Regions from separate parts of the Nocardioides sp. NPDC059952 genome, predicted to be linked through region 2. Evidence: riboswitches for the same ligand, from Rfam matches in the RefSeq annotation. Region 2 holds a riboswitch; each other region holds the start of a gene.
What was found. Region 2 has a riboswitch for cobalamin ahead of ACFV9G_RS21325 (VWA domain-containing protein). Riboswitches for the same ligand answer to the same signal wherever they lie in the genome.
Positions count from the first base shown of each region.

Region 1: linked by a shared signal. The riboswitch ahead of cobN (cobaltochelatase subunit CobN) and the one ahead of ACFV9G_RS21325 (VWA domain-containing protein) in region 2 are both predicted to bind cobalamin.
Region 3: linked by a shared signal. The riboswitch ahead of ACFV9G_RS24330 (FecCD family ABC transporter permease) and the one ahead of ACFV9G_RS21325 (VWA domain-containing protein) in region 2 are both predicted to bind cobalamin.

Region 1 is NZ_JBHWLY010000072.1:14,019-21,407, reverse strand. Features, by position in the region: gene ACFV9G_RS24395 (phytoene desaturase family protein) at 1-780, shown strand, start outside; gene ACFV9G_RS24390 (GNAT family N-acetyltransferase) at 791-1,354, shown strand; gene ACFV9G_RS24385 (MFS transporter) at 1,359-2,606, opposite strand; gene ACFV9G_RS24380 (winged helix-turn-helix transcriptional regulator) at 2,722-3,636, shown strand; cobalamin riboswitch at 3,614-3,759, shown strand; gene cobN (cobaltochelatase subunit CobN) at 3,792-7,389, shown strand, end outside.
Region 2 is NZ_JBHWLY010000054.1:667-8,055, reverse strand. Features, by position in the region: gene cobJ (precorrin-3B C(17)-methyltransferase) at 1-957, shown strand, start outside; gene cobM (precorrin-4 C(11)-methyltransferase) at 954-1,721, shown strand; gene bluB (5,6-dimethylbenzimidazole synthase) at 1,721-2,338, shown strand; gene cbiE (precorrin-6y C5,15-methyltransferase (decarboxylating) subunit CbiE) at 2,335-3,570, opposite strand; cobalamin riboswitch at 3,587-3,728, shown strand; gene ACFV9G_RS21325 (VWA domain-containing protein) at 3,753-5,861, shown strand; gene cobO (cob(I)yrinic acid a,c-diamide adenosyltransferase) at 5,861-6,475, shown strand; partial or broken gene ACFV9G_RS21315 (cobyrinate a,c-diamide synthase) at 6,469-7,389, shown strand, end outside.
Region 3 is NZ_JBHWLY010000072.1:1,263-8,651, forward strand. Features, by position in the region: gene ACFV9G_RS24305 (cobalamin biosynthesis protein) at 1-830, shown strand, start outside; gene ACFV9G_RS24310 ((2Fe-2S) ferredoxin domain-containing protein) at 818-1,177, opposite strand; gene ACFV9G_RS24315 (hypothetical protein) at 1,174-1,302, opposite strand; gene ACFV9G_RS24320 (ribonucleotide reductase N-terminal alpha domain-containing protein) at 1,322-3,019, opposite strand; gene ACFV9G_RS24325 (ribonucleotide-diphosphate reductase subunit beta) at 3,034-4,032, opposite strand; cobalamin riboswitch at 4,159-4,377, opposite strand; cobalamin riboswitch at 4,462-4,650, shown strand; gene ACFV9G_RS24330 (FecCD family ABC transporter permease) at 4,761-5,765, shown strand; gene ACFV9G_RS24335 (ABC transporter ATP-binding protein) at 5,762-6,610, shown strand; gene ACFV9G_RS24340 (ABC transporter substrate-binding protein) at 6,607-7,389, shown strand, end outside.

The DNA of each region.
Region 1 (7,389 bases), on a different contig from region 2:
GCGAGGCTCCTCGAAGAGCTGGGCGGCACCGTCGTCACAGGGGTCACGGTCCGCAGCCGCGCCGACCTGCCCGAGGCGGACGTCACCCTCTTCGACACCAGCCCCGGCGGCTTCGCCGACATCGTCGGGGACGCTCTGCCGCAGCGCCCACGACGGGCCATGCGGCGGTGGCAGCTCGGACCCGCGGCGTACAAGCTCGATCTGGCAGTACGCGGCGGGATCCCCTGGCGCGACCCGCAGGTCGGGCGCGCGGGCACCGTGCACCTCGGCGGGACGATCGCGGAGGTGGCATCGAGCGAGCAGGCGATCGCTGCCGGCCGGATGCCGGAGCGACCGTTCGTGCTGGTGGGGCAGCAGTACGTCGCCGACCCGTCGCGCTCGGCCGACGGCCTCAACCCGGTCTGGGCCTACGCCCAGGTCCCGCACGCCTTCGACGGCGACGCGACCGACGCGGTGCTGGCCCAGATCGAGCGCTTCGCCCCCGGCTTCCGCGACCAGATCGTGGCGACGCACGTCACCGCACCGGCCGACTACGCGGCGTACAACCTCAACTACGTCGGGGGCGACATCTCCACCGGCGCCAACACCCTTCGCCAGCTCATCGTCCGCCCCACCCTCGCCGGCTACGACACCGGCATCCCCGGGATGTTCCTCTGCTCCGCCGCCACCCCGCCCGGTGCCGGTGTCCACGGCATGTGCGGCTACCACGCCGCCCACCGCGCCCTGCGCCACCTGGCAGCGACGGGGAAACCAGGTGCCACCGGCGTACGTCCTGACTAACGTCTGGCCCATGCCGCAAGCCCGTCTGCGCACCGAGCGCCTCGACCTGGTCCCACTGAGCGAAGAGCACCTGCCGTTCCTGGTCGACCTCAACTCGGACCCGGTGGTGCTGCGCCACCTGTTCACCCGCGCGCTCACGCCTGCGGAGACCGAGGAGCGGATGCACCGGTGGATCCGAGTGGCGAAGGAGACGGAGGGGCAGGGCAAGTGGATCGGTCATTCGGCCGGTGAGGCCGTCGGGCTCTACATGTTCGAGCCGCCCGACAGCCCGCCGCGCACCGATGCCGCCGAGCTGGGCTACCGGCTTCCGCAGCGCCACTGGCGCAAGGGCTACGCGAAGGAAGGCTCGCTCGAGCTGCTCCGTCACGGGTTCGAGGACCTCGGCGTCGACCGGGTGATCGCGCAGACCATGGCCGTCAACGACGCCTCGCGCGCGACCATGGTGTCGGTCGGGATGAGCTTCGTACGCGCCTTCCACGAGTCCTTCGAGGAACCGCTCGCCGGGCACGCCGACGGCGAGGTCGAGTACGAGATCACCCGCGAGGCCTGGCTGGTGTCCGAGCAGAGCAGATAGGACCTCACCTGTCAGCGGTGGACAGGCCGACCTTCGCTCCCGGTTCCTCGAAGTCCTCGAGGTTGCGCAGCGTCCGGATCGGGCTCTTCCAGAGAACGACTGGTCCGAGCAGGAGCACCGCAGCGGATCCGAGGAGCGTGAGACGGGGACCGATCAGCTCCGCGCTCAGGCCGGCCACGAGGCTGCCGACCGGAATGACTCCCCACGACACGAACCGCACGGTCGCCATCACGCGTGAGAGCAGCTCCGGCGGGCTGGCGACCTGCCGGTAGGTCCGGGTGACCACGCTGCCTGGCACGACGCTGCCGGCGAAGAGCAGGTTTCCGGCAGCGAAGCAGACCCAGCCGACCCAGCCGCTGCCGAGCGGGATCACCGCCGCCCCGATCGCACCGAGCAGGCCCTCGAACATCAGCACCCTGGCGGAGCCGAATCGACGAACCAGCCAGGGTGTGATCGCGGCGAAGACCAGCGAGCCGACGCCCTCGGAGGCGAGCAGGATGCCGACGAGACCGGGCGGGGTGTCGAGCTCGTGGACCAGGTAGTAGGCGAACAACGCGAGCTGAACGCCGCATACGAAGTTGACCACACAGGCCCACCACGTGGCCGGCGCCATCACCGGGTGCCGGGTCACGAACCGCCAGCCCTCGGCCACCATCGATGCGATCGACTCCGAGGTGTCGCCCTGGGGCTGACGACGCTCGGGAAGCCGTTGCAGCAGGATCGCCGAGCCGAGGTACGAGAGGGCATCGACGAACAGCGCGGGGACGGCGCCGATCACCTGGACAAGCACACCGCCGAGCGACGGCCCACCCAGCTGGGTCGCGGCGTGAGTGCCGGAGATGAGGCTGTTCCGGCTGGTCAGCTGCTCTTTCGGGACCACGCTCGGCAGGAACGTCGTATTCGCGGCGAAGAAGAGCACCTCGGCGAAGTTGACCGCGAGTGCGACGACCAGCAACTGAACCAGCGTGAGGCCACCTGCCCACCACACCAACGGAACACTGAGGATCGCGGCGGCGCGCGCGAGATCCGCGAGCACCTGTACGCGGCGCAACGGGAGTCGCTGCACGATCGCACCCGCGGGCAGGCCGATGAGGATCCAGGAGAGATACCCGGCCGCCGCGAGCAGCCCCATCTCGAACGCGCTCGCCCCCAGCACCGTCACCGCGGTCAGCGGCAATGCGACGGCAGTGACCGCGGTCCCTACGCCGCTCAAGGTGCCGGCGGACCAGTAAAGCCAGAATGACCGCGCCACGCGGCGTACCTCTTCCATCCAAGCCCTTCCGAGTGAGTTCCAAATTGGAACTATATGCAACCATGTATGCGTCGAGGCCGCCACCCGAATTGCCCGACCGACCAAGGAGACGCCGATGCGCCGCGATGACCTCACCGACGCCGACTGCGGGATCGCGCAGGCGCTCGGCGTCATCGGCGACTGGCAGAGCCTGCTGATCGTGCGCGAGTGCGCCGCCGGGGTGACCCGGTTCGACGGCCTGGTCCGTGAGCTCGGGCTCAGCCGCCGCGCGCTCACAGAGCGGCTCAACTCGCTCGTCGCCGACGACGTCCTCGCCAAGCACGCCTACACCGACCGCCCGCTGCGCTACGACTACCAGCTGACCGGGCGCGGCCGCGGGCTACTACCCGTCCTGGTCGCTCTCCAGGAGTGGGGAACGCGGTACGTCATGGGCGACGGCAGCCTGACCGCGACCGCCGGACCGGACGAGGAGCGCCGCCTCGAGGACCTGCTGGGCACGACGCCGCCGGACGTCGAGATCACCTCGCACCGCGATACCCGCCTCCACATGACCGGCGAGGACACCTGGACCGTCGTCTTCTTCTTCCCCGGTGCCTATGCGCCGAAGAGCCACGGCTACCCCCCGGGCTGGGGCGATATCCCGGGGACCCGCGGCTGCACGCTGGAGTGCCAGACCTACGCCGAGCTCTACTCCGACTTCACGACGCTCGGCGCCCGCGTGGTCGGGGTGAGCACCCAGCGCCCCGACCAGCTGGCCGCGTTCGCGGAACATGCCGACCTGCCGTACGACCTCGCCTCGGACGCCGACGGGGTTGCCGCAGGCGCCTACCGGCTGCCGGTCTTCCGTGCCGGCGGCGCTGACCGGCTCAAGAGGGTCTCCCTTCTCCTGGACCCGGCCGGCGTCGTGCGGCACGTCCAGGCCCCGATCACCGACCCGGGCGGATCAGTCGAAGACATGCTCACTGTTCTCCGCGAACGAACTTCCGCCACCGACGCTACCGGCCCGAGGACGCAGCAGCCCAGGAGGTAGGCTGCGAGCACGCTCGTGGCGCAGGAACCCGGTGAGAGTCCGGGGCGGTTCCGCCACTGTGATGTCACTCCCAGGATCGGGCAGTGACACAGCCAGACACTGGCCGCGGGCTATCCGACCGATCGACGGGGCGAGAACCCCTAGGAGGACCCGGCATGGCCGACCCTGCACGCGTACGCATCGCCCTTCTGTCCACCTCGGACACCGACCTGCTCTCGGCTCGTGCCAGCGGCGCCGACTACGCCTGGGCCAACCCGTCGCGGGCGACCGACCTCGAGGCCGTCGTCGCCGGGGCCGATCTGGTCGTGTTCCGGCTCCTCGGCTCGCCGACCGACCTGTGGGACGGGCTGAGGGCGGTCAAGGAGCGCGGCACCCCGGTGGTCGTCCTCGGCGGCGAGCAGCAGCCGAGCGCCGAGCTGATGGAGCACTCCACGGTCCCGATGGGTGTCGCCGCGGAGGCACACCGCTATCTCGCCGAGGGCGGACCGACGAACCTCGCCCAGCTGCACGCGTTCCTCTCCGACACGGTGCTGCTGACCGGGTTCGGGTTCGAGCCGCCGGCGGAGGTGCCCGCCTGGGGGTTCGCGGAGCGGGTTGTGAACCCCAGCGTGGCCCATGGGTCACTCTCAGCTTCACAACTCCCCCGGATCGGGGTGCTCTACTACCGCGCCCACGAGACCAGCGGGAACACCGCGTTCGCACATGCGCTGGCCGATGCCATCGACGCGACCGGAGCGGCCACCGGCGTACCCGTCTTCGCGGGCTCGCTCCGTTCTGCCCCCGACGACCTCTATGAGGCGCTCGGCACCCTGGACGCGCTGATCGTGACCGTGCTCGCGGCCGGCGGCTCGGTCCCCGCCTCGGCGAGCGCCGGCGGCGAGGACGAGGCCTGGGACGTGGAGCGGATGGCGGCGCTCGACATCCCGGTGCTGCAGGGCCTGTGCCTGACCAGCTCGCGCGCGGAGTGGGAGGCCTCCGACGACGGCGTCACGCCCCTCGACTCGGCCAACCAGATCGCGATCCCCGAGTTCGACGGGCGGATCATCACCGCGCCGTTCTCGTTCAAGGAGCTCGACGAGCAGGGTCTCCCCCACTACGTCGCCGACCCCGAGCGCACGGCGCGAGTGGCCAGGATCGCGGTCAACCACGCCCGGCTGCGGCACACCCCCAACGCCGAGAAGCGCCTGGCGCTCGTCCTCTCCGCCTACCCGACCAAGCACGCCCGCATCGGCAACGCGGTCGGCCTCGACACCCCGGTCTCCGCGATCCGGATGCTCCGTCGCCTCCGCGAGGAGGGCTATGACCTGGGGACCGACAACGAGGTCGTACGACTCCTCGACGGGGTTGACGACACCGCTGCCGGCGATGCGCTGATCCACGCGCTGATCGCCGCGGGCGGTCAGGACGAGGAGTGGCTGACCAACGCGCAGCTGACCGACGCCCACGTCCGGATCTCGAAGTCCGAATACGACGAGTGGACCGCCGATCTCCCAGCTGACCTGCGCGAACAGATGGTCGAGACCTGGGGGCCGACGCCGGGCAACCTGTTCGTCAACGACGACGGCGAGCTCGTCCTGGCCACCCTCCAGGCGGGCAACATCGTCATCCTGATCCAGCCGCCGCGCGGGTTCGGCGAGAACCCGGTGGCGATCTACCACGACCCGGACCTTCCTCCGTCGCACCACTACCTGGGCGCCTACCGCTGGCTGGAGAACGGCTTCCGCGCCGACGCCGTCGTCCATCTCGGCAAGCACGGCTCGATGGAGTGGCTGCCCGGCAAGAACGCCGCGCTCTCGGCGTCCTGCGGCCCGGACGCGGCCATCGGCAACATGCCGCTGATCTACCCGTTCCTGGTCAACGACCCCGGCGAGGGCGCCCAGGCCAAGCGCCGTGCGCACGCCACGATCATCGACCACCTGGTGCCGCCGATGGCACGCGCGGAGTCCTACGGCGACATCGCGCGGCTGGAGTCGCTGATGGAGGAGTACGACCGGATCTCCTCCATGGACCCCGCCAAGCTGCCCGCCATCCGTGGCGAGATCTGGCAGCTGATGAAGGCCGCCGAGCTCCACCGCGACCTCGGCATGGAGGAGCGGCCCGAGGACGACGACTTCGACGACTTCATGCTCCACATCGACGGCTGGCTCTGCGAGATCAAGGACGCCCAGATCCGCGACGGGCTGCATGTGCTCGGTGCCGCGCCGGCGGGTGAGGCGCGGGTCAACCTGGTGCTCTCGATCCTGCGCGCCTCGCAGGTCTGGGGCGGTGTCGGCGGTGCCGTGGCCGGCCTGCGGGCGGCGCTCGGGCTCAAGGAGGGCGCCGACACCCGCGCTGTCGACGAGATCGAGACACAGGCTCGCGGCCTGGTGGAGCGGATGGACGCGGCCGGCTGGGACCCGGCGGTCGCCGGCACCCTCCACGACGACCCGGCCGTGCAGCAGGTGCTCGTCTTCGCCGCCGAGCAGGTGGTGCCGCGGCTGAACGGGACGACCGACGAGCTGTCCGCGATCCTGCACGCGCTGGACGGTGGCTTCGTCCCCGCGGGGCCCTCGGGCTCGCCGCTGCGAGGGCTCGTCAACGTACTTCCGACCGGGCGCAACTTCTACACCGTCGACCCGCGCGCGGTCCCGAGCCGGCTGGCGTGGCAGACCGGGCAGGCGATGGCCGACTCGCTGCTGCAGCGCTACCTGGACGAGACCGGCGACTACCCGACATCGGTCGGGCTCTCCGTCTGGGGCACCTCCGCGATGCGTACGTCCGGCGACGACGTCGCCGAGGTGCTCGCACTGCTCGGGGTGCGGCCGGAGTGGGACGAGGCGTCGCGCCGCATCACCCACCTCGACGTCATCTCGCTCGCCGAGCTCGGCAGGCCGCGGATCGACGTGACCGTACGCATCTCCGGGTTCTTCCGCGACGCGTTCCCGCACGTCGTCTCGATGCTCGACGACGCGGTCCGGATGGTGGCCGACCTCGACGAGCCGGCCGCGGACAACTTCGTCCGCGCGCACACGCTGGAGGACCTGGCCGAGCACGGCGACCAGCGCCGCGCGACGGCCCGCATCTTCGGCTCCAAGCCCGGCTCGTACGGTGCCGGGATCCTGCAGGTGATCGAGGCCGGCAACTGGCGCTCCGACCAGGACCTGGCCGAGGTCTATACGTCCTGGGGCGGCTTCGCCTACGGCCGCGATCTCGACGGCGCCCCGGCGGCCGACGACATGCGCACCAACTACCGCCGGATCAAGGTCGCCGCCAAGAACGTCGACTCCGCCGAGCACGACATCGCCGACTCCGACGACTACTTCCAGTACCACGGCGGCATGGTCGCCACCGTCCGCGCGCTGACCGGCAGCGAGCCGAAGGCGTACGTCGGCGACTCCACCTCCCCCGACGCCATCAAGACCCGCACGCTGCAGGAGGAGACCAACCGCGTCTTCCGCGCCCGGGTGGTCAACCCGCGCTGGATCTCGGCGATGCAGCGCCACGGCTACAAGGGCGCCTTCGAGCTGGCCGCGACCGTCGACTACCTCTTCGGCTTCGACGCGACCGCCGGCGTGGTGCAGGACTGGATGTACGAGAAGCTCGCCCGCGAGTACGTCCTGGACGAGACCAACCAGGAGTTCATGCGATCCTCGAACCCGTGGGCGCTGCGCGGGATCGTGGAGCGGCTGCACGAGGCGGCCGAGCGGGGGCTGTGGGAGGAGCCCGACCCCGAGCTCGTCGCGCAGATGCAGGAGATCTATCTCGACATCGAAG
Region 2 (7,389 bases):
GCTGCCGGGCGGCTCGAGGGTGCCTGGTACGTCGAGCGTGCCTCGCAGCCCGAGGAGCGCTGGCTTCCGGTGGCCGACGTCGACCCGTCCTCCGTGCCGTACTTCTCCCTCATCGTGGTGCCGGGAGACACGGCTCCCGCACCTGCCGCGGCGCGGCTGCGGCAAGAGCTACCCGCGGTCGAGCCTGTCGAGGCGGCGCGCGGGGGCGTCTCGACGGGCTCGACCGGCGGGGAGGTCCTGGTCGTCGGGCTCGGGCCGGGCCCCGACGGCTGGCTGACCCCCGAGGCCAGCTCGGCGCTGGCCGAGGTCGGCCATGTCGTCGGCTACGCGCCGTACGTCAACCGGGTGCCGCAACGCGAAGGCCTGCGGCGGCATGCGTCGGGCAACACCGTCGAGGTCGACCGGGCCCGGCACGCGCTGGACCTGGCGGTCGCGGGGGAGCGGGTCGCCGTGGTCTCTGGCGGTGACGCCGGTGTCTTCGGGATGGCGTCAGCCGTGTTCGAGGCTGCCGAGGATCCGGCCTACGCCGGCGTACGCGTCCGGGTGCTGCCCGGGGTCAGCGCCGTCCAGGCGGTGGCCGCGCGGGCGGGCGCCCCGGTCGGGGCCGACTTCGCGGTGATGTCCCTCTCCGACCGGCTCAAGCCGTGGTCCGTCGTCGAGGACCGGCTGCGCGCGGTCGCGGCCGCCGACCTCGTGCTGGCCATCTACAACCCGGCCTCGCGCTCGCGCACCGAGCAGATCGGGCTGGCTCGCGACGTACTCCTCGAGCAGCGCAAGCCGGACACCGTGGTCGTAGTCGGGCGCGACGTCGGGCGGGCCGAGGAGTCGCTGACCGTGACCACTCTCGGCGAGCTGGATCCGGCCTCGATCGACATGAAGTGCCTGGTCATCGTAGGCGCGAGCTCGACCCGGGTCACCGAGGCCGGGCAGGTCTGGACGCCGAGGTACGTGCGGTGACCGGCCAGCAGGCCGTCCACTTCGTCGGCGCCGGTCCAGGCGCCGCTGACCTGCTCACCGTGCGCGCGACGAGGATGCTCGCGGCCGCCGACGTGGTGCTCTATCCCGGCACCTACCTCGACCCTGAGGTGCTGGGACACTGCAGCCCCGCGGCCGTGCTGGTCGACACCCAGAAGCTCGATCTGGACCAGATCGTCGGCGAGATCGTCGCCGCCCATCGGGGCGGCAAGCAGGTCGTACGCCTCGTCTCCGGCGACCCGTCGGTCTACTCGGCGGTCGCGGAGCAGACCCGGCGGCTCGATGCCGCCGGGGTGCCCTGGGACGTCACGCCGGGCGTGCCCGCCTACGCGGCGGCAGCAGCGCTCGTGGGACGGGAGCTGACCGTCCCGCTGGTGGCGCAGTCGGTCGTCCTCACCCGGACCCAGGCCCGGTCGACGGCCATGCCGGAGGGGGAGTCCCTGGCCGCGTACGCCGCGACCGGCGCCACGCTCGTGCTCCACCTCGCGATCCGGCGCACCCGCGAGCTGATGGCCGAGCTGTTGCCCTACTACGGCCCCGAGTGCCCGGTCGTGGTCGTCTACCGTGCCAGCCAGCCCGACGAGCTGGTCCTGCGCGGGACGGTCTCCACGATCGGCGACGCCGTCGAGGAGGCCGGCCTGCGACAGGCCGCTGTGATCCTCGCCGGGCCCGCGCTGGCCCGCGACGGGGGCGAGTCGTTCCTCTACGACGCGGCCCGCCCGCGAAACCTGGAGGCGCGTGCCTGATGGACCTCTACGACGCCATCAACCGCCGCCGGGACACGCGCGCGGAGTTCACCGGCGAGCCGGTCGCTCCGGACGTTCTGGAGCGGCTCCTCTCCGCAGCCCACGCCGCCCCGAGCGTCGGCATGTCGCAGCCCTGGGACTTCGTGCTCGTACGCGACGCCGACCGCCTCGAGCGCTTCCACGCCCACGTCGCGACCGAGCGCGACACCTTCGCCGCGACCCTGGCCGGCGAGCGGGCCGAGACCTTCTCCCGGATCAAGATCGAGGGCATCCGCGAGTCCGGGCTGGGCATCGTGGTCGGCTACGACCCGACCCGCGGCGGCCCCAACGTCCTCGGCCGCCACGCCATCGCCGACGCCGGCCTCTACTCAGTCGTCTGCGCCATCCAGAACCTCTGGCTCGCGGCCACAGCCGAAGGACTCGGCGTCGGCTGGGTCAGCTTCTACCGTGAGGAGTTCCTGCGGGACCTGGTCGGCATGCCCGAGGGCGTACGTCCCGTCGCCTGGCTCTGCGTCGGGCCCGTCGCCGACCTCCCCGACGTCCCCGACCTGGAGCGCTTCGGCTGGCGCCACCGCTCGCCGCTCTCGACGGTGGTCCACGAGGAGAAGTTCGGCTAGTCCGTCAGTATCTCCGGGCCACTGACCGGATCGACACCTCGCGAGTGCTGACGCGCGCTGTAGGACCAATGCACGACCGTGCGCTGGGGTGCCCAGCCGCGGAAGGTGCCGATCGCGTCGACGGACTCCACCGAGATCCGGGTCAGCTCGCCGCCCAGCTCGGCGTGCTGTCGCGCCAGGAGCTGCTCGGTCTCCAGGGTGACGCCGTGGACCACCAGGCGCCCGCCGGGGCGCAGGGCGGCGAGGCAGGTGTCGAGCACGCCGGGGCGGGTCGCGCCGCCGCCGATGAAGATCGCATCCGGGGCAGGGAGGCCGGCCAGGGCATCGGGTGCACGGCCCTCGACCACGCTCAGTCCCGGAACCCCGAGCCGGGCGGCGTTGCGGGCGATCCTGGCCGCCCGCTCGGAGCTGCCTTCGATCGCGGTCGTGGTGCAGGTCGGATGCGCCCGCATCCACTCGATCCCGACCGAGCCGGCACCGGCACCCACGTCCCACAGGTGCTCCCCAGGAGCCGGCGCCAGGCGGGCCAGGGCCGAGGCCCGCAGGTCCCGCTTGGTCAGCTGGCCGTCGTTCTCGAAGGCTTCGTCGGGGAGGCCGGTGGACCAGCCGTAGAGGGATGCCCCGGCGCACTCGATCGCCACGATGTTGAGCCGGGGTGACTCGCCCGTCCAGGTCGAGGCGGTCGCGGTCCGGGCGCTCTCCGTGTCCGCTCCCAGCTCTCCCAGCACGGTCATGGTGGAGGCCCCGAAACCGGCTTTGGCCAGGAGGATCGCGACCGAGGCGGGGGTCGCCTCGTCGGCGGAGAGGGCCAGGATCCGGCGGCCGGGAGCGAGCTCGCGCGCGACCAGCGACACGTCGCGGCCGACGAGGCTGACGACCACGCACGTCTCGGCCGCCCAGCCCATCCGGGCGCGGGCGAGGGCGACGGAGGAGACGGCCGGCTCGATGCGTACGTTCTCCCGGCCGAGGAGCGTGATCAGCGTCGTGCCGATGCCAGAGACCAGCGGGTCACCCGAAGCCAGGGCGACCGCGTCCCCGATGCCGTCGAGCAGCGCCGGGAGGCCCTCGCGCAGCGGGGAGGGCCAGGGCTCGCGCCGCTGGCCGGGGACGTCCGGGACGAGGTCGAGATGACGCTTGCCGCCGAGGAGGACGGCGGACTCCCGGATCAGCTGCTGGTGACGTACGGGGATCTCGTCCCAACCTCCGGCACCGATGCCCACCACGACGATCATGAGGCCAGACGCTACAGTGACCGCACAGGCGCGAGGTGCCCCGACTGGGGAGAATCTGGGAAGCCGGTGAGATTCCGGCACAGGCCCGCTGCGGTGAATCGAGCCCCCTCACGGGGACTCGACAAGTCCGAAGACCGGCCTCGCGTCCATCCATCCAACGCGATAGGGAGCGGGAGCCTCTCATGCCGGTGCACTACCCATTTTCTGCCGTCCTCGGCTGCCAGGCGGACGACCTCGACGACATGGGCCTCGCGCTCGTGCTGACCACCATCTCCCCGGAGATCGGCGGGGTACTGGTCCGTGGCGAGAAGGGGACCGCGAAGTCGACGGCCGTACGCGGTCTGGCGGCCGTGCTGCCCTCGATCTCGGTCTACGCCGGGGACAGGTTCTCGATCGACCCCGCCGACCCCTCCGCGGAGTCGCCGGACGGTCCCTTCGGGTCCGCCGCCGTCGTGGAGAGCCGGCCGGTGCGGCTGGTCGAGCTCCCGGTCGGGGCCACCGAGGACCGCGTCGTCGGCTCGCTCCATCTGGAGAGCGCGCTGTCGCGCGGCGCGGTCGAGTTCGAGCCGGGGCTGCTCGCGCGGGCACACCGCGGCCTGCTCTACGTCGACGAGGTCAACCTGCTCCACGACCACCTCGTCGACCTGCTGCTGGACGCGGCGGCGATGGGCCGGGTCAGCGTCGAGCGGGACGGCGTCTCGGTCGAGCACGCCGCCCGGTTCGTACTGATCGGCACCATGAACCCCGAGGAGGGCGAGCTGCGCCCGCAGCTGCTGGACCGCTTCGGGCTCACCGTCGAGGTCGCCGCCCCCCGGGATCCTTCCCTTCGGGCGGAGGTCGTACGCCGTCGGATGGCCTTCGACCTGGACGCGCCCGGGTTCGTCGAGCGCTATCTGGCCGCCGAGCGCGACCTGACTGCTCGGGTCTCCACCGCGCGTGCCCTCGTCGGGAAGGTCCGGCTCACCGCACCGGGGCTGCTCAAGATCGCCGAGATCTGCGCGGCGTTCGAGGTCGACGGGCTGCGCGCCGACATCGTCACCGCCCGCACCGCGGTCGCACACGCGGCCTGGGCCGGGCGCTCCGAGGTCACCCGCGCCGACATCCGCCGCGCCGCCCTGCTCGCCTTGCCGCACCGGCGCCGGCGCAACCCGTTCGACGCTCCTGGGCTGGACGAGGACCTGCTCGACCGCATCCTCGGCGACGACGAGCTGCCGCCCGAGCCGCCGGAGGGCGGGGACTCGAATGAAGGTGGCGCTGACGATTCTGTTGGTCTCGACACGCCTCCGCCTAGCGGCTCCGGCGGCTCGACCAGCGATGGGGACGGCTCGACCGATCAGCCACCGTCGGTTGAGCCCGCGAGCGAAGCGAGCGGTGTCGAAACCAACACAGCCGATGACGCACCCGGCCAGCCACAGACTCCCTCCGCTCCCGCAGGCGAGTCCGTCACCGCCGCAGCCCCGGCCTACCGCCCCCGCCTCCTGACCGTGACCGGCCTGGGTACGGGCCGCACCGGCGGCCGGAGCAAGGCGATCGGCAGCAGCGGCCGCCGGATCGGCGCCAGCGTCAGCACCCGCGGATCACTCCACCTCGTCGAGACGCTCAAGGCGGCAGCAGGCAAGCAGGCGGTCCGCTCGCGCACCTCGGCCAAGGTCGAGCTGCGCTCCGAGGACCTGCGGACCGCGATTCGCGAGGGCCGCGAGGCCAACCTGGTGCTCTTCTGCGTGGACGCCTCCGGCTCGATGGCCGCGCGCAAGCGGATGGCGCAGGTCAAGGCCGCGGTCCTCTCGCTGCTGCTGGACGCCTACCGGCGCCGCGACAAGGTCGGGATGATCACGTTCCGCGGCGAGGGCGCCGAGCTGGTGCTGCCGCCGACGAGCTCGGTCGACCTCGCGGCGGTCCGTCTCGACGAGATCCCCGCCGGAGGACGTACGCCGCTGGCCGAAGGCCTCCTCGAGGCCGCCCGCGTGCTCCAGCGCGAGCACCTGCGCGACCCCGATCTGCGGCCGTTGCTGGTGGTCGTCACCGACGGCCGCGCGAACTCGTCCCAAAAAACTGCGCAGGCCCACGGCAAGGACGCCGTCAGGCGATCGCAGCAGGCCGCCGCGTACGTCGCCAGCCTGGGTGTCACGACCGTCGTCATCGACTCCGAGAGCGGGCCGATGCGGCTCGGGCTGGCCCGCCAGTTGGCCGAGCACCTGGGCGCCGAGCACGTGCCGGTCGCCGAGGTGAGCGCCGAGGCGCTGACCTCCGCGGTGCACGGCTACACCACCAGCGGGAAGGGAGCAGCCTGATGCCCAAGGGACAGCCGCTGAACGTACCCGACGACGGGCTCACCACCCGCCAGCGCCGCAACCGGCCGCTGGTGATGGTCCACACCGGGCCGGGCAAGGGGAAGTCGACCGCCGCCTTCGGGCTCGCGCTGCGCGGCTGGAACCAGGGCTGGCGGATCGGGGTCTTCCAGTTCGTGAAGTCGGCCAAGTGGCGCATCGGCGAGCAGACCGTGCTCGAGCGCCTCGGGAAGCTGCACGAGGAGACCGGCGAGGGTGGGCCGGTCGACTGGCACAAGATGGGCTCCGGCTGGTCCTGGTCGCGCAAGCAGGGGGAGGCCGAGGACCACGCCGCGGCCGCCGCCGAGGGCTGGGCCGAGATCAAGCGGTGCCTGGCCGCGGAGACGTACGACCTGCTGGTCCTCGACGAGTTCACCTACCCGATCAAGTGGGGCTGGGTCGACGCCGCCGAGGTCGCCTCCGTGCTCTCCGAGCGGCCGGGGCGCCAGCACGTCGTGATCACCGGCCGCGATGCCGACCCCGCCGTGCTCGAGGTGGCGGACCTGGTCACCGAGATGACCAAGATCAAGCACCCGATGGACGCCGGCCAGAAGGGCCAGCGGGGCATCGAATGGTGACCCTGCCCCGGCTGGTGGTCGCTGCTCCCTCGACCGGGTCGGGGAAGACGACGATCGCCACCGGCCTGATGGCGGCGCTGCGTTCCGCCGGGCACGAGGTCAGCGGTCACAAGGTCGGCCCGGACTACATCGACCCGGGCTACCACGCGCTCGCCACCGGGCGGCCGGGGCGAAACCTCGACCCTCACCTGGTCGGGGAGTCGAGGGTCGTGCCGCTGCTCCTCCACGGCGCCGCCGGGGCGGACGTGGCGATCATCGAAGGTGTCATGGGCCTCTACGACGGCCGCCTCGGCACCGACGGCTTCGCCTCCACCGCCCATGTCTCCTCGCTGACGTCCTCGCCGGTGGTCCTGGTCCTCGACGTCGCCCGGATGTCCCGCTCCGCCGCCGCGATCGCAGCCGGGATGGCCGCCTTCGACCCGTCCGTACGCATCGGGGGAGTCGTGCTCAACCGCTGCTCTCCTGGGCGGAACGCCGAGGAGATCCGGCGAGCGCTGGACGGTCTCGGGCTGCCGGTGCTCGGCATGCTGCCGCGTGATGAGTCGCTCGCCTCCCCCTCCCGCCACCTGGGTCTCGTCCCCGTCGCCGAGCGCGACGAGTCGGTCGCGCTGATCGAGCGGCTGGGTGAGCAGGTCGCCGCCCACCTCGACCTCCCCGCCCTCCTCGACCTCGCCCGCTCGGCGCCGGGGCTCGAGGCTTCTCCGTGGGATCCGTTGGCGGCGTTGCGCGGAGACGACGATGCGACCGCTGGTCGAGCCGCCGGAGCCGCAAGGCGGAGGCGTGTCGAGACCAACACAGTGCGCCCCGTGATCGCGGTCGCGGGTGGGCGGGCGTTCACGTTCCGCTACCCCGAGACCGAGGAGCTCCTGGAGGCGGCAGGCTGCGACGTACGCTCCTTCGACCCGCTCACCGAT
Region 3 (7,389 bases), on a different contig from region 2:
TCGCGATGCGGGCCGAACAGACGTGGTACGCCGACGACCGGGCCCGCGGCGTGCTCCACACCGCGACCCTGGTCGGCGGAGCGGTCGCCCTCGGCGCCGCCGCGGAGCGGCTCGCTCCCGGCCGGGCCGGGAAGACCCTGGTGACCGCGGCAGCCACCTGGGCGGTCCTGGGCGGCCGCTCGCTGGAGCGCGAGGCCCTCGCCGTCCACGAACATCTCGACCGCGGTGACCTCCCCGCCGCGCGGCAGCGGCTGACCCACCTCGTCGGCCGCGACACCGACGAGCTCGACGCCTCCGAGGTCTCCCGGGCCGTCGTCGAGAGCGTCGCCGAGAACACCTCCGACGCGGTGGTCGCGCCCCTGGTGTGGGGTGCCGTCGCGGGCGTACCCGGCCTGCTCGGCTACCGAGCCGCCAACACCCTGGACGCGATGGTCGGGCACCACAACGACCGCTACGAGCACTTCGGCTGGGCCAGCGCCCGCCTCGACGACCTGCTCAACCTGCCCGGCTCCCGGCTCTCCGGCCTGCTCACCCTGGCCGCCGCGCCCTCGCGCGCGAAGCAGGCGTGGACGGCCTGGCGCCGCGACGCCGCGCAGCACCCGAGCCCGAACGCCGGCGTCGTCGAGGCGTCCTTCGCCGGCGCCCTCGACATCCGTCTCGGCGGTACGAACCGCTATTACGGCAACCGGATCGAGCACCGCGCGGTGATGGGCGACGGCCGCGACGCCGCCCCCGCCGACGTCGTCAGTGCCACCACGCTGGCCCGCAGGGTCGGCATCGGCGCGGCCCTGGTCGCGGCGGCGTACGCCGTCATCGTTCAGCGCCCGTGACGGAAGGCCCGCGCCAGGACCGCGGGCGGAGCAACGGCGATGCCCGGCCCGCCGGCGCGGGTCCACTCGGCCAGGGCGTCAGCGACCCGGGTCGACCCGGCCCGGGCGACCCAGACCGGCCGCGCCCCGCGCTGCCGGCCCTCGGGTGAGGGGCCGACGACCACGACATCGGCGCGCTCACACGGGCCGAGGCAGTCGGCGACGCGTACCGTCGCCGACTCCCCGGCCGCCGCGTTCAGCGTCGTGAGCACGGCCGCGTGGTCCACCCCGGGCGACTTCCGCTCGGACCCGCAGCAGCAACCGCGGCATACGGTCAGCGTCGGCCGCCCGAGGGCCGGGTCGCTCATCCTTCGCAGGCCTCGCAGTCCGGGCCGTTCTCGATCGCACAGACCGCGGCGTCGCTCCAGTCGTCCCAGGTCAGGTCGTCGATGGCGTCGGTGGCCTCGGTGGTCGGGTTCTCGTTCATGCTCATGCCTCTCCGTCGAACTGGGTCAGTTGGTGCGGTTCTGCTTGCTGGCCTGGATCCCGGCCCGCGAGCGCAGGTAGTACAGGCTCTTGATGTTCGGGTCGAGCAGCGCGAGCTTGTGGATCTTGCTGATGTATTGAGGTGTCGCGTCGGCCTGGAAGAACAGGTTCAGCGACTGCGACTGATCGATGTAGGCCTGGCGGTCCGAGGCCCGGGCGAGCAGGATCTCCTGGTCGATCTCGTAGCCGGTCTTGAAGACGTCCTTCTCGTGCTCGTCGAGCCAGGTGACGTGCTGCACGGAACCGCCGTTGTCGATGATGTCGGAGATGTGCTCCTGGTCGTAGACGCCGCGCTCCTTCATCACCTCGACGAGGTTCTGGTTGGCTCGCGGCATCTCACCGGCCGAGGTGGTCTGGTTCCAGACGTTGGCGACGTACGGCTCGATGCCCTGGCTGGTGCCGCCGACGATCACCGCGGTGCTCATCGTCGGCGCGATCGCCATCAGGTGGGAGTTGCGTCGCCCGACGCACCACTCCGGGATGCCCGCGGCCGCGCCCATCCACCGCGACGCGGCGTCGGCACGCGCGGAGATGTGCTCGAAGATGTCCTTGTTGAGCGCCGCCGCCTTGTCGGACTCGAACGGCACCCGCTGATTCTGCAGGTAGTCGTGGTAGCCCATCACGCCGAGCCCCAGGCTGCGGGCCTTCTCGGTGTAGCGCACGGCCCGCTCCAGACCACGGATCGTGCGGGCCTTGCGCAGGAACGCCTCGGCGACCGCGTCCAGGAAGACGGTCGCGACGTACGCCGTGTCCTGGTCCTTCCACTCGTCATAGGTCGAGAGGTTCAGTGAGGAGAGCACGCAGGTGTAGGAGTGGTCCTCGTCGGAGAAGAGGGTGATCTCCGAGCACAGGTTGGAGGCCTTGTTCTCCAGCCCGTTGGCCTTGTAGGACTCGGTCTGGGCCGCGTTGACGGTGTCGACCTTCCAGATGTAGCCCTTGCCGAGCACCACCCGGATCTTCAGCACCCGCTGGTAGCGCTCGAGCGCGTCCTTGTCGCCGGCCAGCATCCGGTCGATGAACGCCTGGCTGAAGATCCAGCCGATGTTCTTGTTGGCCGGCTCGCGGAAGATCAGGTCGGCGAGCTCGTAGAAGTCCGGGTGGTCCACCGGCAGGTAGCCCGCCCAGGAGCCGCGCCGGGTGGCGCCCTGGCTGATCTGGTTGGTCATCTCCACGAAGTTGCAGAAGACCGGGACCACGCCGTTGGCCTTGCCGTTGTCTGAGAACTTCGCGCCCCGGGGCCGGACGTCGCCGAGGTACGCCGAGGTGCCGAACCCGTTCTGCGACAGGATCGCGGCCTCCTTGAGGGTCTCGTAGAAGCCCCACACCGAGTCCTCCACGTAGGAGCCCTCGCACGAGACCGGCAGGCCGCGGTCGGTGCCCAGGTTGGAGAGCACCGGCGTCGACGGCGAGAGCCAGCCGTTCCAGATCGCCTCGAAGAACGGCTCCTGCCAGGAGACGCCGTCCTCGCGGGGGTACATCTCGTCGGCGAGGTCGCCGGCGGTGGCCGCGATGGTCTCGTAGCGCTCCCGGACGCTCTGGTCGGCCACGGTGTACTTGGCCTTGAACATCGCGTAGCCCGCGGTGGTCATGAAGGCGGGCACGGTGCCCGAAGCCTGCAGCGCCTTGCGCTCGGCAGAGAGTGCTTCCCAGCTGTTGTCACTCATCAGGCTGTTACTCATTAGAAGCTGAACTCCGTCTCGCCGATGTTGCGGTTGTATTCGTTGCCGGTGACCTGGAAGAAGTCGTGGAACTGGGTGCCGTTGATGCCGCTGTAGAACCACTCGGCGATCGGGTTGTCCTCGACCCTGAACAGCGGCTCCATCCGCATGTTCTCCAGCGTCATGTCGACCCGGGACTTCACGAAGGCCTCCAGGTCGGCCTGGTCGATGCCGGTGATGGGCCCGTGGGCGAAGAGCATCTCGACGATCCGGGCCTCGTGGGCGTAGAGGTGCTCGGCGACGCCGCGGACGCGCTCGAACAGGTCGGAGCGCTCGGCCTCGAACTTGTCGGCCGGGACGGTGGCGGCGTACTCGTCCAGGGTGGTGTTGAACAGCCAGGCGCCGCCGGTGGCGTGCAGGTTCTCGTCGCGGGCGGAGAAGTTGATGCCGCTGATCACGTTCTGCAGCAGGTTCTTCCCGCCGGACTGGAAGTGCTTGAGGAAGGCGAAGTTGGAGTAGAGGACGCAGTTCTCCATCAGCGTGAAGACGCTCAGCGCGTAGAGCAGGTCCTCGTCGGCGATCGCGTCCCACACGAAGGCGATCCGCTCGGCCAGCACCGGGTCGTTCTTGTAGGAGTCGTAGAACTCCTCGGTGTCGATCATCAGGGTCTTGTTGAGCTTGGCGTAGAACGGCGCGTGCATGTTCAGCTCGGCGAACGAGAAGGCGTTGGTCATCATCTGGACCTCAGGCCGCGGGAAGGAGTGGAAGAGCCGGTCGCCCCACACCTCGCCGCCGAGGATCAGCTCGTAGATGGTGAACAGCTTCAGCGTCGTCTTGACCGCGGCCTGCTCGGCGTCGGTCATGTTGACCAGGAAGTCCTGCTTGTCGTTCTCGACCGGGATCTCCTCGGCCGTCCAGAAGATGCTCCGCTGCTTCTTGGCCAGGTCCTCGGCCATCGGATAGTCGAAGACGTACGCCGACTTCTCCGTGCGGATCGGTAGACCCTCGGTGTCGATCAAGCCCCATGCCCCCTTGTTCAGGCGAGCCCCGCGGCCCGCTGGATGTCTCGTGCATCCGTGCCGGGGCAGGAGAGGACGGCGTCGTACGCGCTCGATCCCCTGACCTTCCCTCGAGGTCGCGGACCCCACCATGAGGTGGGCACTGGCAGGTCTTCGGACTCGTGGGCGTCATCGTGCTCGGTCCTAGTGGCCGTCGCTTCCCAGGGGCATGGCTTGCTCCCAGTGCTTCGTGACGGCGGTCGTTCCCACTCACCGCTGCGGGGCAGTCCCGGACTCACACCGGGTTCCCTCTTGCCTCTCCCGCCCCGTCGCCGAGGAAGGAGAACCAGCTGCGAGGACCACTATATGCGGGAATTACACCAATGCAACTTCCTAGATCTTGTGCTTCGCCGTGTCGTCGGAAACATCCCCGGCACCGGTTCGACGACCCGTGCTAGCCTCGGCGCCGAGTCGAACGCATCCTGACGGATGCCAGGGAACTCCGGTGTGAATCCGGGACTGGCGCGCAGCGGTGAGGGCGACGGCGATGCTGAGAAGCCACTGGGGACGAGTCCCTGGGAAGGCGGCCTCGCCGGGTGAACCCGAGTCCGAAAACCTGTCGGCTCAGATGTACGTCACGGCCCTCGCGACCAGGGTCCAGAGGACCTGAGAGGCCGACCGCCGTGGAAGACCGTGCCCGTGATCGCGCCCGTGCTCGTGCCGGGAGGCGACGCGTCCCGTTCCTACCGCTGGTGGCCGGGTTGCTGCTCGCCTCGGCGCTGAGCGTGGTGGCGTCCCTGGCGTTCGGCTCCGAGCACATCCCGCTGACCGAGGTCGTCGCCACGGTCACCGACCGGCTCGAGGGGGAGGCCACCGGGAGATGGGACGTGATCGTGTGGGAGCTGCGGCTGCCGCGCGCGCTGATGGCGCTCGTCGTGGGCGCCGGGCTGGCCGTCGCCGGCGCCGGCATGCAGACCCTGGTACGCAACCCGCTGGCCGACCCGTTCCTGCTCGGCATCAGCTCCGGTGCAGCCGTGGGGGCGACGGCGGCGATCACCACCGGCGCCCTGGTCGGCTTCGGGATCTACGCGGTCTCGACCGGTGCCCTGCTCGGGGCGATCGGGGCAGCGCTGCTGGTCTGGCTGGTGGCGACCGCGCAGGGCGGACTGACCCCGATCCGGCTGGTGCTCTCCGGGGTGGTGCTCTCCTCGGGGCTCTCCGCGATCGCCTCCTTCCTGGTCTTCGCCAGCGACGACCCGCGGGCCGCGAACTCGGTGATGTTCTGGATGCTCGGCAGCGTCGGCGGCGCCAGCTGGGAGAAGCTGTGGGTGCCTGCGGTCGTCGGTCTCGTGCTTGCCGCCGGGATGCTGGCGCTGCACCGGTGGCTGGACGCGCTCGCCGCCGGGCCGGAGACCGCGGCAGCGCTCGGCGTCAACGTCGCGGCGCTGCGCGGCACCCTGTTCGTCGGCCTCTCGGTGCTGGTCGGGGTGCTGGTCGCGGTGAGCGGCGGGATCGGGTTCGTCGGCCTGATCGTGCCGCACGCCGCCAGGCTGCTCGTCGGGGCCCGGCACCGGGTGGTGCTCCCGGTCGCGGCGCTGGGCGGCGGGCTCTTCCTGCTGTGGGTCGACGTGCTCGCGCGGATGGTGGCCCGACCGCAGGAGATCCCGCTGGGGGTGGTCACCGGCGTCGTCGGTGCACCGCTCTTCCTGCTGCTGATGGGCCGGAGCCGCTACCGGTTCGGCGGTGCTCGATGAGTGGGCGCGGCGGCGCGGGGCCGGTGCTGCGGCTGCGCGGGGTCGGGGCCCGTTTGGGCGAGCGTGAGGTGCTGCGCGATGTCGACCTCGACGTACCTGCGGGGACCAGCCTCGGGATCGTGGGCGTGAACGGGGTGGGGAAGTCGACGCTGCTGCGCATCCTGGCCGGCGTACTGCGGCCGAGCACGGGGCAGGCCCAGCTCGCCGACGACTCCGGTCGGCTCCAGGAGATCTCCCGGATCGGCTCGCGCGAACGCGCCCGCCGGCTTGCGTACGTCCCCCAGGAGGAGGTCGCCTCGGCCGAGCTGCTCGTCGGCGAGATGGTGGCGCTGGGCCGGGTGCCGCGCACCCGGCCGTGGTCGCGAGGCGGACGGCAGGAGCGCGAGATCGTCCGGGCCGCGCTCGATGCCGTCGGCCTGGCCGACCGTATCGACGACCCCTGCGACCGCCTCTCCGGCGGCGAGCGGCGCCGGGCGGTGCTCGCCCGCGGCCTCGCCCAGGAGAGCCCGGTGATGCTCCTGGACGAGCCCACGAACCATCTCGACGTCGCCTGGCAGCTGCGGCTGCTGCGGACGGTCGCCGACCGGGCCGAGACCCTGGTCGCGACGATCCACGACCTCGACCTGGCGCTGCGTTCCTTCGACCAGCTGGCGGTTCTCGGCCGGCCGCGGGGCAGCGATCCCGACAGCGGCCCGGCGACCGTCGTCGCCCACGGGCCGCCGGCCGAGGTGCTCGACACCATCCGCGTCGATCTCCACTTCGGCGTCGGCTCCGTCCAGGTGCCCCACCCGCACCTGGACCAGCCCCATCTGCTCATCCACCCCCGGAAGGACCACTCGGCATGACCTCTCTCCCGACCATCCCCGTACGTCGCGGCGGCCTCGCCTGCCTGGCCGCGCTGGCACTCGGCTCGACGATCCTCACCTCCTGCGGTGCGGCGGAGAAGACCAGCGTCGGCACCGCGGCCCAGGAGAACGACGGCGCGATCACCGTCGAGAACTGTGGCGAGAAGGTGACCGTCGACGAGCCGGTCACCGAGCTCTACGCGTACGACGGCGGGATCATCTCCATCGCCCTGGCCGTCGGTGCCCGGGAGAACCTCGTCGCGGTCACCGGCATCGCCCGGGACCAGGAGCTGCTCGAGCTGGCCTACCCGAAGGACCGGGTCGGGGAGCTGAAGGTCGTCGGGGACGAACAGCCGACCCTGGAGACCGTCCTGGCGCTCGAGCCGCAGCTGATGTTCGCGGGCTGGAACTACGGCTTCAGCGAGTCACGCAACCTGGTGCCCGAGACCGTGGAGGAGCACGGCATCGAGACCTACCTGCTCAGTGAGTCCTGCCGGCAGGAGGACGGCGACCGCGGCACGATGGAGGCCTGGACGGCGCTGCGTACCGACCTGCTCAACATCGGTGAGCTGACCGGCCACGGCTCGGAGGCGAAGAAGGTCGCGGCCGACATCGACGAGCGCCGCGAGGCCCTGGAGAGCGCGCCTAGCCTTGCGAAGGCGCCGACCGCGTTCCTCTTCGACTCCGGCATCGACGCGATCTTCACCTCCGGCTCCTTCGGCGCTCCGCAGGCCATCTTCGACACCGCCGGGGTGACCAACGCGACCGCCGACGTGGAG